2 regions of the Roseateles sp. genome follow, and region 1 is predicted to be linked to the other one. Evidence: predicted binding sites of a transcription regulator. Region 1 holds the regulator's gene; the other holds the start of a gene.
What was found. Region 1 encodes FNR, which switches genes on or off when oxygen is low (the NO sensors DNR and NnrR bind a similar motif). Its sites were predicted from a motif close to TTGATNNNNATCAA; they were not measured.
Positions count from the first base shown of each region.

Region 2: the regulator FNR is predicted to act here: its motif matches at 2,171-2,184, upstream of ACQY39_RS23950 (oleate hydratase).

Region 1 covers NZ_OZ253537.1:2,835,845-2,840,938, reverse strand. Annotated here, with positions in the region: gene ACQY39_RS12180 (sulfite exporter TauE/SafE family protein) at 1-621, opposite strand, end outside; gene hemN (oxygen-independent coproporphyrinogen III oxidase) at 627-2,069, opposite strand; gene fnr (fumarate/nitrate reduction transcriptional regulator Fnr) at 2,252-2,986, shown strand; gene ACQY39_RS12165 (hypothetical protein) at 3,072-3,374, opposite strand; gene ACQY39_RS12160 (hypothetical protein) at 3,376-3,630, opposite strand; gene ccoG (cytochrome c oxidase accessory protein CcoG) at 3,668-5,094, opposite strand, start outside.
Region 2 covers NZ_OZ253537.1:5,589,958-5,595,051, forward strand. Annotated here, with positions in the region: gene ACQY39_RS23945 (DUF6683 family protein) at 1-370, shown strand, start outside; gene ACQY39_RS23950 (oleate hydratase) at 449-2,065, opposite strand; gene ACQY39_RS23955 (Crp/Fnr family transcriptional regulator) at 2,237-2,812, opposite strand; gene ACQY39_RS23960 (calcium:proton antiporter) at 2,865-3,962, opposite strand; gene ACQY39_RS23965 (methyl-accepting chemotaxis protein) at 4,200-5,094, shown strand, end outside.

The DNA of each region.
Region 1 (5,094 bases):
ACCGAAGCCGCCCAGACGCACCGAAAGCCGCAAGCCGTCCACACCGAATGGCGTGCGGCCCATCCGGCTCAACAGCCACGGCCCCACGGCCAGGCCCGCACCCGAGGTCAGCGCGAAACTGGCCATGACCGCCCCGCCCTGTGCCGGCCCAGAGGCCAGCGCCGCCAACAAGAGCGCCGATTGCAGCAGACCACATGGCCAGGCCACCCAGGCCAGGCCGGCCAAGCCTGCCCGCGCCGGCGCCGCCAAAGCCTGGCCACCGCGACGCAGGCCGGCGACAGGGATTTCGACCTGGCGCCCCACATCCTGCCCCACCCGCTCCAACCAGGCCGGCTGGCGGCCACGCCACAGCAGGGACAGGCCCAAGAGAAGAGCCGCCACATGGACCAGCACCCAGAGCGGCCGCAACAAGGCCGTGGCTTGCCCCATCTGGTCCAGCAACTGCATGCTGGCCGCGGCCACGGCACCCGCGATCACATAGCCCAGCAAACGGCCGAGTTGAAACGACAAGGGCGAACGGCCGCCGGCCGCAGCGCAGGTCGCGCCACACATGGCCAAGCAATGCGGCGTGCCCGCCAGGCCCATCAAAGCGGCAGATGCGGCCAGGCTGGCGTCAAGCATGGGGGTCAGATGATGCGGGAGAAGCGCTCACGGCTGCGGTCGGCTTGCAGGTATCGGTCAAACACCATAGCAACAGCGCGCACGAAATACCAGCCCATGGCGGTCACTTGAATGGCCCCGGGCTCCAGCGTCACCAGACCCTGCTCGGCCAGGCCGCGCATGCGTTCCAGCTCAGGCCGGAAGTAGCTCTCGAAATCGACGAGATGCGCCAGCTCGATCGACTCAAACTCCAGCCGCCCTTGGCACATCAGCGCCATGATCACCGCCCGGCGAACGATGTCGTCGCGCGTCAATGCCAGGCCGCGTTGAATCGGCAACTGCCCTTGGCGCAGTGAGTCGTAGTACTCGTCCAGGGTCTTGGCGTTTTGGCTGTAGCTGGCGCCGACCCGGCCGATGGCAGACACGCCGAGGGCAATCAAATCGCAATCAGGCTGGGTGCTGTAGCCCTGGAAATTGCGATGCAGCCGCCCCTGGCGCTTGGCCACAGCCAAGGAATCTGTGGCCAGTGCAAAGTGGTCCATGCCGATATAGCTGTAGCCATGCTGCTCGAAGCCGCTGATGGCCGCGGCCAGCATGGTCACCTTGTCGCCCGCCACCGGCAGCTCGGCCTCGTTGATGCGCCGCTGCGGCTTGAAACGCTGCGGCAGGTGGGCGTAGCCGTACAGGGCAATGCGGTCCGGCTTGAGCGCACCGACTTGGGCGATGGTGCGCGCAAAGGACTCGGGCGTCTGCAGCGGCAGGCCGTAGATCAGATCCACATTGGTGGATTCGAAACCCAGCGTGCGCGCAGCCGTCATCAGCGCCTCCACACTTTCGTAGCTCTGCTGACGATGCACCGCCTTCTGAACCTCGGGGTCAAAATCCTGCACACCAAAGCTCAGGCGGTTGAAGCCGAGCTGACGCAAATGAGCCAGACGCTCGTTCGTCACGGTGCGCGGATCGACCTCGATGGACACCTCGGCACCGGGCGCCAAACGGAATCGCTCCAACAAGTCCGCCATCAGCTGGCTCAGCTCGGCATCGCTGAGAAAGGTTGGTGAACCGCCGCCCAGGTGCAGCTGCGAGACCGCGGCGCCGCGACCGAGATGCTCCAGGGTCAGGTCCATTTCCGTGACCAGAGCCTGCAGATATTCGGTGGCACGGTCATGGTGCTTGGTGATCACCTTGTTGCAAGCGCAGTAATAACAGACCGATTCGCAGAACGGAATGTGGATGTACAGCGACAGCGGCGTGTTGCCTCCAATTTGGGAGCCGCCCGATCGCTGCGCCAGGGCCTGCTGGTATTGCTCCAGCGTGAAAGCCTCAACAAAGCGGTCGGCCGTCGGATACGAGGTGTAGCGCGGGCCGGAAACATCGAAGCGGCGCAGCAACTCCTCACTGATGCAGGCAGCGGCGGGGAGGCTTGTCTCGGGGGCCGGGCGCGCGCGGCCTTGAATGTTCTGTACCATGTCCAGCACTTTGCCAAGGCTTTGGCCGCGCGACTTGACAAGGATCAAGCTCCGCGCGCTTTGACGGAACAACAATGCCTCAAGTTTTGAGGTGCATCATGCTCATGTCCGTCAAGAATCTGGAAGTCCCACAAGCGCAAGCCGGCTCAAGCGAGCGGGCTGAACCCCTGAAGAAGCACACGATGAACGTCACCGTCCCGATCAAGATCGAGCCCCTGAAAGTCGCCTGCTCCAGCTGCAATTTGCGCGAGCTGTGCCTGCCGGTCGGCTTGTCCTCCGGTGACCTGGACCAGCTCGACCAATTGGTCGCGACTCGCCGCACCGTGGCGCGCGGCGACACCTTGTTCCGCAGCGGCGACGAGTTCCAGTCGCTTTACGCCGTGCGCACCGGTTTCTTCAAAACCTGCGTGTCCTCAGAAGACGGGCGCGACCAGGTCACCGGCTTCCAGATGGCCGGTGAGTTGTTGGGCCTGGACGGCATCAGCACCGACCGCCACAGCTGCGACGCCGTCGCGCTGGAAGACTCGCAAGTCTGCGTGATCCCCTTCGAACAGCTTGAAGAGCTGTCCCGTGAGTTCACCGACCTGCAGCGCCAGTTCCACAAGATCATGAGCCGCGAGATCGTGCGCGACCACGGCGTGATGCTGCTGTTGGGCAGCATGCGTGCGGAAGAGCGCCTGGCTGCCTTCCTGCTCAACCTGACCCAACGCCTGCAGGCGCGCGGATTCTCCGCCGCCGCCCTGGTGCTGCGCATGACGCGCGAGGAAATTGGCAGCTATCTCGGCCTGAAGCTGGAAACCGTCAGCCGCACTTTCTCCAAATTCCAGGAAGAAGGCCTGCTCGAAGTGAAGCAGCGCCATCTGCGCATCCTCGACCAAGCAGGCCTACAAAAGCTGGTCAACAACAGCACCTGCTGAGACGAACTACCTCCAAGAAAAAGGCCTTCGGAATTCCGAAGGCCTTTTTTCATGCGCGCCATGGCGACTGGGTCTGGCGCGGCGCTCAGCGCGGCCAACCGCGTGGATGGGCGTCTTCGGGCAGATCCGGCAAGGTCGCCAACATCACACTGACGCTGGCCGATAGGCTGATCACCAGCCAGAAGATCATGAAGCTGACGGTGTAGACCGCCTGGCGCGACCAGTCCAGCCGCTCAGCGCCGAACCAAGTCAGATCACTGGGATCGATGACGGCAAACACCAGCACCTCCATCACCCCGGCCATGAAAAACGATGGCCAGGCCACGGCCATGGCCCAGCGGCTGCTGAGCTTGGGGACGGCCGACGCGGAGCGATCAGCGCTGTCCATTTCACTGCCCGCCGGTGGCAGCGTGGTTGCGTGCTTCACGGGCCGGCAGCAAGGCCTTGGCGCCGCTGGCTTTGTTGGCCACCACCTTCTCTTCCAGCACCGGGTCGGGATGGCTGATGGCCAGGCTCAGGGTCACAAAGCTGGCGACGATCACCAGCGCGGGCCCGCCAACGACCAGCCACATCATGGGGGTACGCCACCAGCCGGCCGGCTTGTCCAGCGGGGCTTGGGCATCGAGATTCAGGTTCTGGCTCATGGGTATGTCTCCTGACTGTGCGTGTGCGAGCCGGCGCTCAGCGCGGCACGATAAAGGTTGATTTCTCGTGCACCACGGTGGCGCCGGATTGGCCGCCATCCTGGCTGCGCAACTGGAACTCGATGCCATGCGAGCCCTTGTGGTCTTGGGCCGCACGTGCCGCCGTCTCGGGCGGCACGCGCACCGACAGGGTCAGCCAGCGCGCCTCGGCCGGTGCGACGCTCAACTCGACCGCCTTCTCGAGCTGGATACCCTCCAGGCCGCTGACGGTGACACGGTAGCGATGGGTCTGCTCGGTCGCGTTCATGACCTGCAGACGGTAGAGGTTCTCGACATAACCGTCTTCCACCACGCGTGCTAGCACACCGCGGTCACGCACCACATCGAGCTTGACGGGGCTGCGCAAGAACAGCAGGCTGGCCAGCAAGGCCGTGCACAGCACGAACAAGACCACGGTGTAGATGATCACGCGCGGGCGGAACATGCGGCGCAGCTTTTGCGCCGGGCTCAGGTGCTGCTGGAGACCGTTTTGCGTGTCGTAACGGATCAGGCCACGCGGGTAGTTCATCTTGTCCATGACGCCGTCGCAAACGTCGATGCAGGCGGCACAGCCGATGCACTCGTACTGCAAGCCCTGGCGGATGTCGATGCCCGTCGGACAGACCTGCACGCACAGGGTGCAATCGATGCAGGAACCCAAGCCGGCAGCCTTGACCTCATCCACGCTGGCTTTCTTGCTGCGCGAACCGCGCGGCTCGCCGCGCTCGGCGTCGTAGCTGATGATCAGCGTGTCCTTGTCGAACATGGCGCTCTGGAAGCGCGCATAGGGACACATGTACTTGCAGACCTGCTCGCGCATGAAGCCGGCGAAGCCGTAGGTGGCAAATGCGTAGAACAGCACCCAGAACCACTCCCAGGGACCGAAGCTGAGCGTGAAAGCCTCGGCCCAGAGCGATTTGATGGGCGTGAAATAGCCGACGAAAGTGAAGCCGGTCCACAAAGCGACGGTGATCCACACCGCCTGCTTGCCGCCCTTGCGCCAGAGCTTGTTCAAGCCCCAGGGCGAAGCGTCGAGCTTCATGCGCGCCTGACGGTCACCCTCGAACTGGCGTTCGATCCAGAGAAAGATCTCGGTGTAGACCGTCTGCGGGCAGGCATAGCCGCACCACAAGCGCCCAGCCACGGCCGTGAACAGGAACAAGGCATAGGCCGAGATCAAGAGCAGGCCGGTCAAGTAGATGAAATCCTGCGGGTACAGGACCAAGCCAAAAATGTAAAAGCGCCGGCTGGCGAGCTCGAAGAGCACGGCCTGCCGGTCGTTCCAGAGCAGCCAGGGCAGACCATAGAACAAGATCTGCGTGAACCAGACCAAGCCCCAACGCCAGCTGGCGAAGAGGCCGGACACGGCGCGTGGGTAGATCTTCTTCTGCGCTGCGTAGAGCGAGATGATTTCAACCACCGCAT
Region 2 (5,094 bases), 2.8 Mb from region 1:
CCTGCCGGAGAACGATGTGGCCAATGCCATGGCGGCCTTCATCGCCGGCAACTACATGGCCTTGCACCAGGTCGAGGTGCCCGACGCTCACTTTGTGCGCCTGGCCGCTCAGCTGCGCGAGGCCCTGCCCCGCAACCCCGGCTTCAGCGCCATGAGCGGCGCCGCCAAGCGCAAACTCTATGAGCAAAGCGCGATGCAAGGCATGTTCATGGCCGTGGCGCGGCTGGCGTTTCTGAAGCAGCCCCAACCGGCGGCCGAGCAGAACTACCGCGCCGCCGCACGCGCCAGCCTGGAGGCAGCGTTGCAGCTGCCGGCCGAGCAGATCCGCATCGACGCGCTAGGCCTGCAGCTCGGCAGTACCAGACCCTGAGGCCCTGAACCCATGCGCGGGCGGCCTGGGCCTCGCTTTCGCGGTATCACATCGGCCAGGGCCTGGATCGCCAAGCCATCATTTCAGCGCCTTGACCAAGGCGTCCAGCTGCACCTTCAGTGAATGGTCGTGGCGCAGGATGGGCGGCACCGGGCGCGGCACATTGAGCAACTGGTAGACGGCCATCTGCGCGGCACGCACCGAGTATTCGACGGTGAAGACCACATCGTCCGGGATCTCAACGAACTGGCTGACAAAGGCCAGATTGCGCGAGTTCTTGGGCACCGGCAGCGGCCGGTCGCTGAGCGCGCGCGGCATGAACATGCTGGTGATGTAAGGCATGCGGCAGGGGATACAGTTGGCCCGGGCCACGGCATCGAGATCGAAGCGCAGGTGGCCGCAGAGCTCGCGCAGGATCTCTTCGCCCGTGCACTCGGACATGGGCTTGGCCACGAAATCACCGACGCGGTCGGGGAACAAGGCATAACCCCAGAACACCTGCACATCGGCCGGCTGGTTGGCAAAGTGCGGCTGGTGGGCCAGCACGATGGACATCAGCCAATTCGAATCCTTGAAGGTCACCAGGCCGCCGGTGCCCGGCTCATTGCCGCTGAAGGCGCGCATCTTGTCGAAGAAGGCGGTGTCCTTGAGCGTGACGGTGAAGGACTCCCACATGGACTCGGCAATGCTGCTGTTGAAGGCCGCCGGCTTGCCGAACTCGGGCCGGCCCTGGGCCAGCTTTTCCCACAAGGCCCAGCCCTGGCTGTGCTTCTTGTTCAGCTGCGGCGGCGCGCTGTGCATGGAGCCGAGGCTGGAGGCGTCGGTCATGGAGCCGTTCTGGAAAAACACCAGGTCTTGCGGGCCGAGCTCGATGCGCTCGGCCTGGCCGGCGCGCTGGCAGCAGATCGCGGCGACCTGGAACTGGCCCTCGGTCTCGACATGCTCCAGATCGGTGACCTGGCAGTCCATCACGAAGTTCACGCCCTGCTCGCGCAGCCAGGCTTGCAGCGGCCGCACAAAAGAGTCGTACTGGTTGTAGACCGTGCGCTTGACGCCGCCCAGGGTTTCGATGCGCGAGAACTCCATCATGAAGCGATGCAGATAGCGCTTGAACTCGACGGCACTGTGCCAGGGCTGGAAAGCGAAGGTGGTGGCCCACATGAACCAGAACTCGGTCTCGAAGAAGGCGGGCGACAGCCAGTCGGTGATGGTGCTGGTGCCCAGTTCTTCTTCGCTGGCATTGGAAAGCTTGAGCAGCTCCAGGCGGTCGTGCATGGAAAACCCCATGGACTCGACCGGCACCTTGGCGCGCTGGCGGTTGACCAGGCGGGCTTGCGAATGGGCCTTGTACTTCTCGTTGAAATCCAGGGTTTCGCCGAGCACGCTCTGGCCCGGGTGCTCCAGCGAGGGAATGGACTTGAACAGGTCCCAGGTGCACTCGTAGTTGTCGGTGGTCAGCATGCGACCACCGCGCAAGGAATAGCCGCGCTCGACATCGCCGGCGCCGTCCAGGCTGCCGCCCATCAGCGGAGACGCCTCGAGGATGTGAATCTGCGCGCCGGGCACCTGGGCGTCGCGGATCATGAAGGCTGCAGCGGCCATGGAGCCGATGCCGCCGCCCAGCAGGTAGGCGCGGAAGGATGAATCAATGGGGCGGGTCGATTGAGGCGTGGTCATGGCAAAGCTCGCTTTCATGTCAGGGGTGGCAGCGGATCTTTCAAGAATCCGCTGAACTTCACCGTTCTCCAGGGAACAGGTGATGGCATGGGCGTAGCTTGGCGTCGCCGAGGTAATCGGCAAATGATCAGGATCAATCGGCCCGGGTCGTGTGGCTGGGCTTTGACTTGGGACAAAGCCGGAGCGTCCTCACTCGTTTCGTAGACGCTTGCGAATGCGACTCAAGGCCTCGGGCGTCACGCCCAGGTAATGCGCGAGATCGCGCTGCTGCACCCGCTCGGCCAGAGCCGGTTGGCAGCGCAGAAAGGCCTGGTAGCGCTCGTCGGGGCGCAGGGTCAGCAGTTCGCGCTCGCGCTGCTCCTTGCGCACGATGTGCCAGGCCAGCAACTGGCGGATGGCGCGCTGCCAGGCCGGGTGGCGCTCGGTCAGCGCATGCATGGCGGCAAAGTCCACCTGCTCGATCTGACAATCCTCCAGGGCCACGGCGGCATAGTCGGTCTTGCCGCCGGCCACCAGCACATTGGGGCAGGCGAAGAAGTCACCCTCGCCGATGAAGGACTTGATCCACTCCTCACCCGCCTCATTGCTGTAGCTGAGCTTGACCACACCCTGGCGCAGCACATACACAAAAGGCTGCCACTGGCCGATGCTGAACACATCGTCGCCACGGGCGTAGTGACCCAGGCGGTAGCCGGGCTCCAGCAAGGCCCAGTCAGGCAGGGGCGCGCCGGCGGCGCCTTCGAGAAGAAGTCGGGTTTGCTGCATCAATCAGAGAAAAACACCAAGCGTTCAGAAGGCGCCGGACCGCGCCCGCCGATCAAGGCACAACGGCCAGGAAACAAAAGACGGCAAACAGCACCAGATGCACGGCACCTTGCAGCACCGTGGCGCGGCCGCTGCCCAGGGTCAGGGTGGCCACCACCACCGTCAGCAGGAACAGCACCATGCTGGTGTTGGACAGGCCCAGCACCAGGGGGTAGGGGAAGAACAGGGACAGCAAGGCCACGGCCGGAATCGTCAGGCCGATGCTGGCCACGCCCGAGCCCAGGGCCAGGTTGAGGCTGGTCTGCAAGCGCTTGCGCAGGGCCGCGCGGACGGCGGCCACGGTCTCGGGCAGCAGCACCAGCGCAGCCACGATCACACCCACCACCGAAGGCGGCGCGCCAGCCGCACGCACGCCGGCCTCGATGCCCGGCGCCAGCAGCTTGGCCAGGCCCACCACGCCGACCAAGCAGGCCAGCAGCAGCAGGACGCTCCAAGCCGCCACGCCGCCCGAGGGGTGCTCCGCGGCCTGCTCGCCTTCCTCCGTCTCAATGGGCAGGAAGTACTCGCGGTGCCGCACCGTCTGCACAAAGACAAAGGCGCCGTAAAGCACCAGAGACACCAGGCCGGCAAACATCAGTTGGGCGGTGGAAAAGGTCGGGCCCGGCGTGCTGGTGGTGAAGCTGGGCAGCACCAGGGTCAGCGTGGCCAGGGCCACCAGCACGGCCAGAGTCGGGCTGGTCGCTTCGACGCGGAAGGCCAGCACCTTGTGGCGCAGACCGCCCAGCAACAGGCACAGGCCGACCACACCGTTGCAGACAATCATCAGGGCCGAGAACACCGTGTCCCGCGCCAGCGCGTTCGAGCTTTCGCCGCCAGCCAGCATCAGGGACACGATCAGCGCCACCTCGATCACCGTCACGGCCACGGCCAGCACCAGGGAGCCAAACGGTTCGCCCACGCGGTGAGCCACCACCTCGGCATGGTGCACAGCAGCCAGCACGGCGGCCATCAGCAGCACGCTGACCGGTGCGGTCCAGGCGCCGTCCAGCGAGCCGTTGGACAGGCCCAGCAAGGCGGCCAGAGCCAGGACGGGGGACAGCACTGACCACAGAGGCAGGGCCGGTGGCAGAAGTCTGGAGATGTTTCGCATGGGTCGAGCATAAAGGCTGAGCGAGGCTGGGCCGCCTGTGCCGCCAGACCCACATACGTGCACCCAGGCAAATGTGGGTCAGCACCCCATGCCGCTTTTTCTAAACCTGCAGGGGCGTTTGCGTAAGCGGCAGAAAACGAAGTCGCTTGCAGAATTCCGCTTGTGCCCGCGAGGCAGCGGTCCGCATAATCGTCTGCACAAACGCAGCCGTCACAGCCAGCGACAGGAGACCTCGCCATGCTCAATGCCTTGAACCGCATGAAGATCACCACCTTGCTGCAGCTGGGCTTCGGCATCGTGCTGCTGATGACCATGGCCACCGCGACCATGGGCATCTTGCAGCTGAAGAACATCGTGCAGCTGAACGCCGAGCTGGCCCAGCTGGACGATCGCTCGGCCAAGGTCAACCGCTGGTACGCCGCCACCGACCTGAACCTGAACCGTGTGATGGCGATCGCCAAATCGGGCAACCAGGCCGATGTGGCCGGCTACCTGACCCAGCGCATGGGCGAAACCACCAAGCTGATCAACGGTCTGCAAAAAGACCTGGAAGCGGACATCAGCAATGCCGAGCAGAAGCAACAGTTGGAACGCATCGGCGAGGCGCGCAAGTCCTATATCGACACCCGCAAGAAGGTGATGGATCAACTCAAGGCGGGCACGGCCGACGGCTTGGCCCTGGTCGACCAGCAGCTGGCGCCATCCGCCGACGCCTATCTGAAGTCGGTGCAAAGCCTGGTCGATTTGATCGACAAGGAGTCGACCTCCTTCGCCAGCGCGCTGCAAAGTGGCGCCCGCCAGGCCACCTGGACGCTGGGCATGCTGGCCCTGGGCGCGGTGCTGATCGGCGTGATCGTGGCCTGGCGCATCACCCACTCGGTGACCGCGCCGGTCGCACGCGCAGGCGCCATCGCCCAGCAAATCGCCCAAGGCGATCTGAGCCAGCACATCGTCGTGGACCGCCAGGACGAGGTCGGCATGCTGCTGCAGGAATTGAGCAGCATGCAGGCCTCGCTGCGCCATATGGTCAACCAGGTGCGCAGCGGCACCGAGGGCATCAGCACCGCGACGGAGGAGATCGCCACCGGCAATCAGGACCTGTCGCAGCGCACCGAGGCCGCGGCCGCCAATC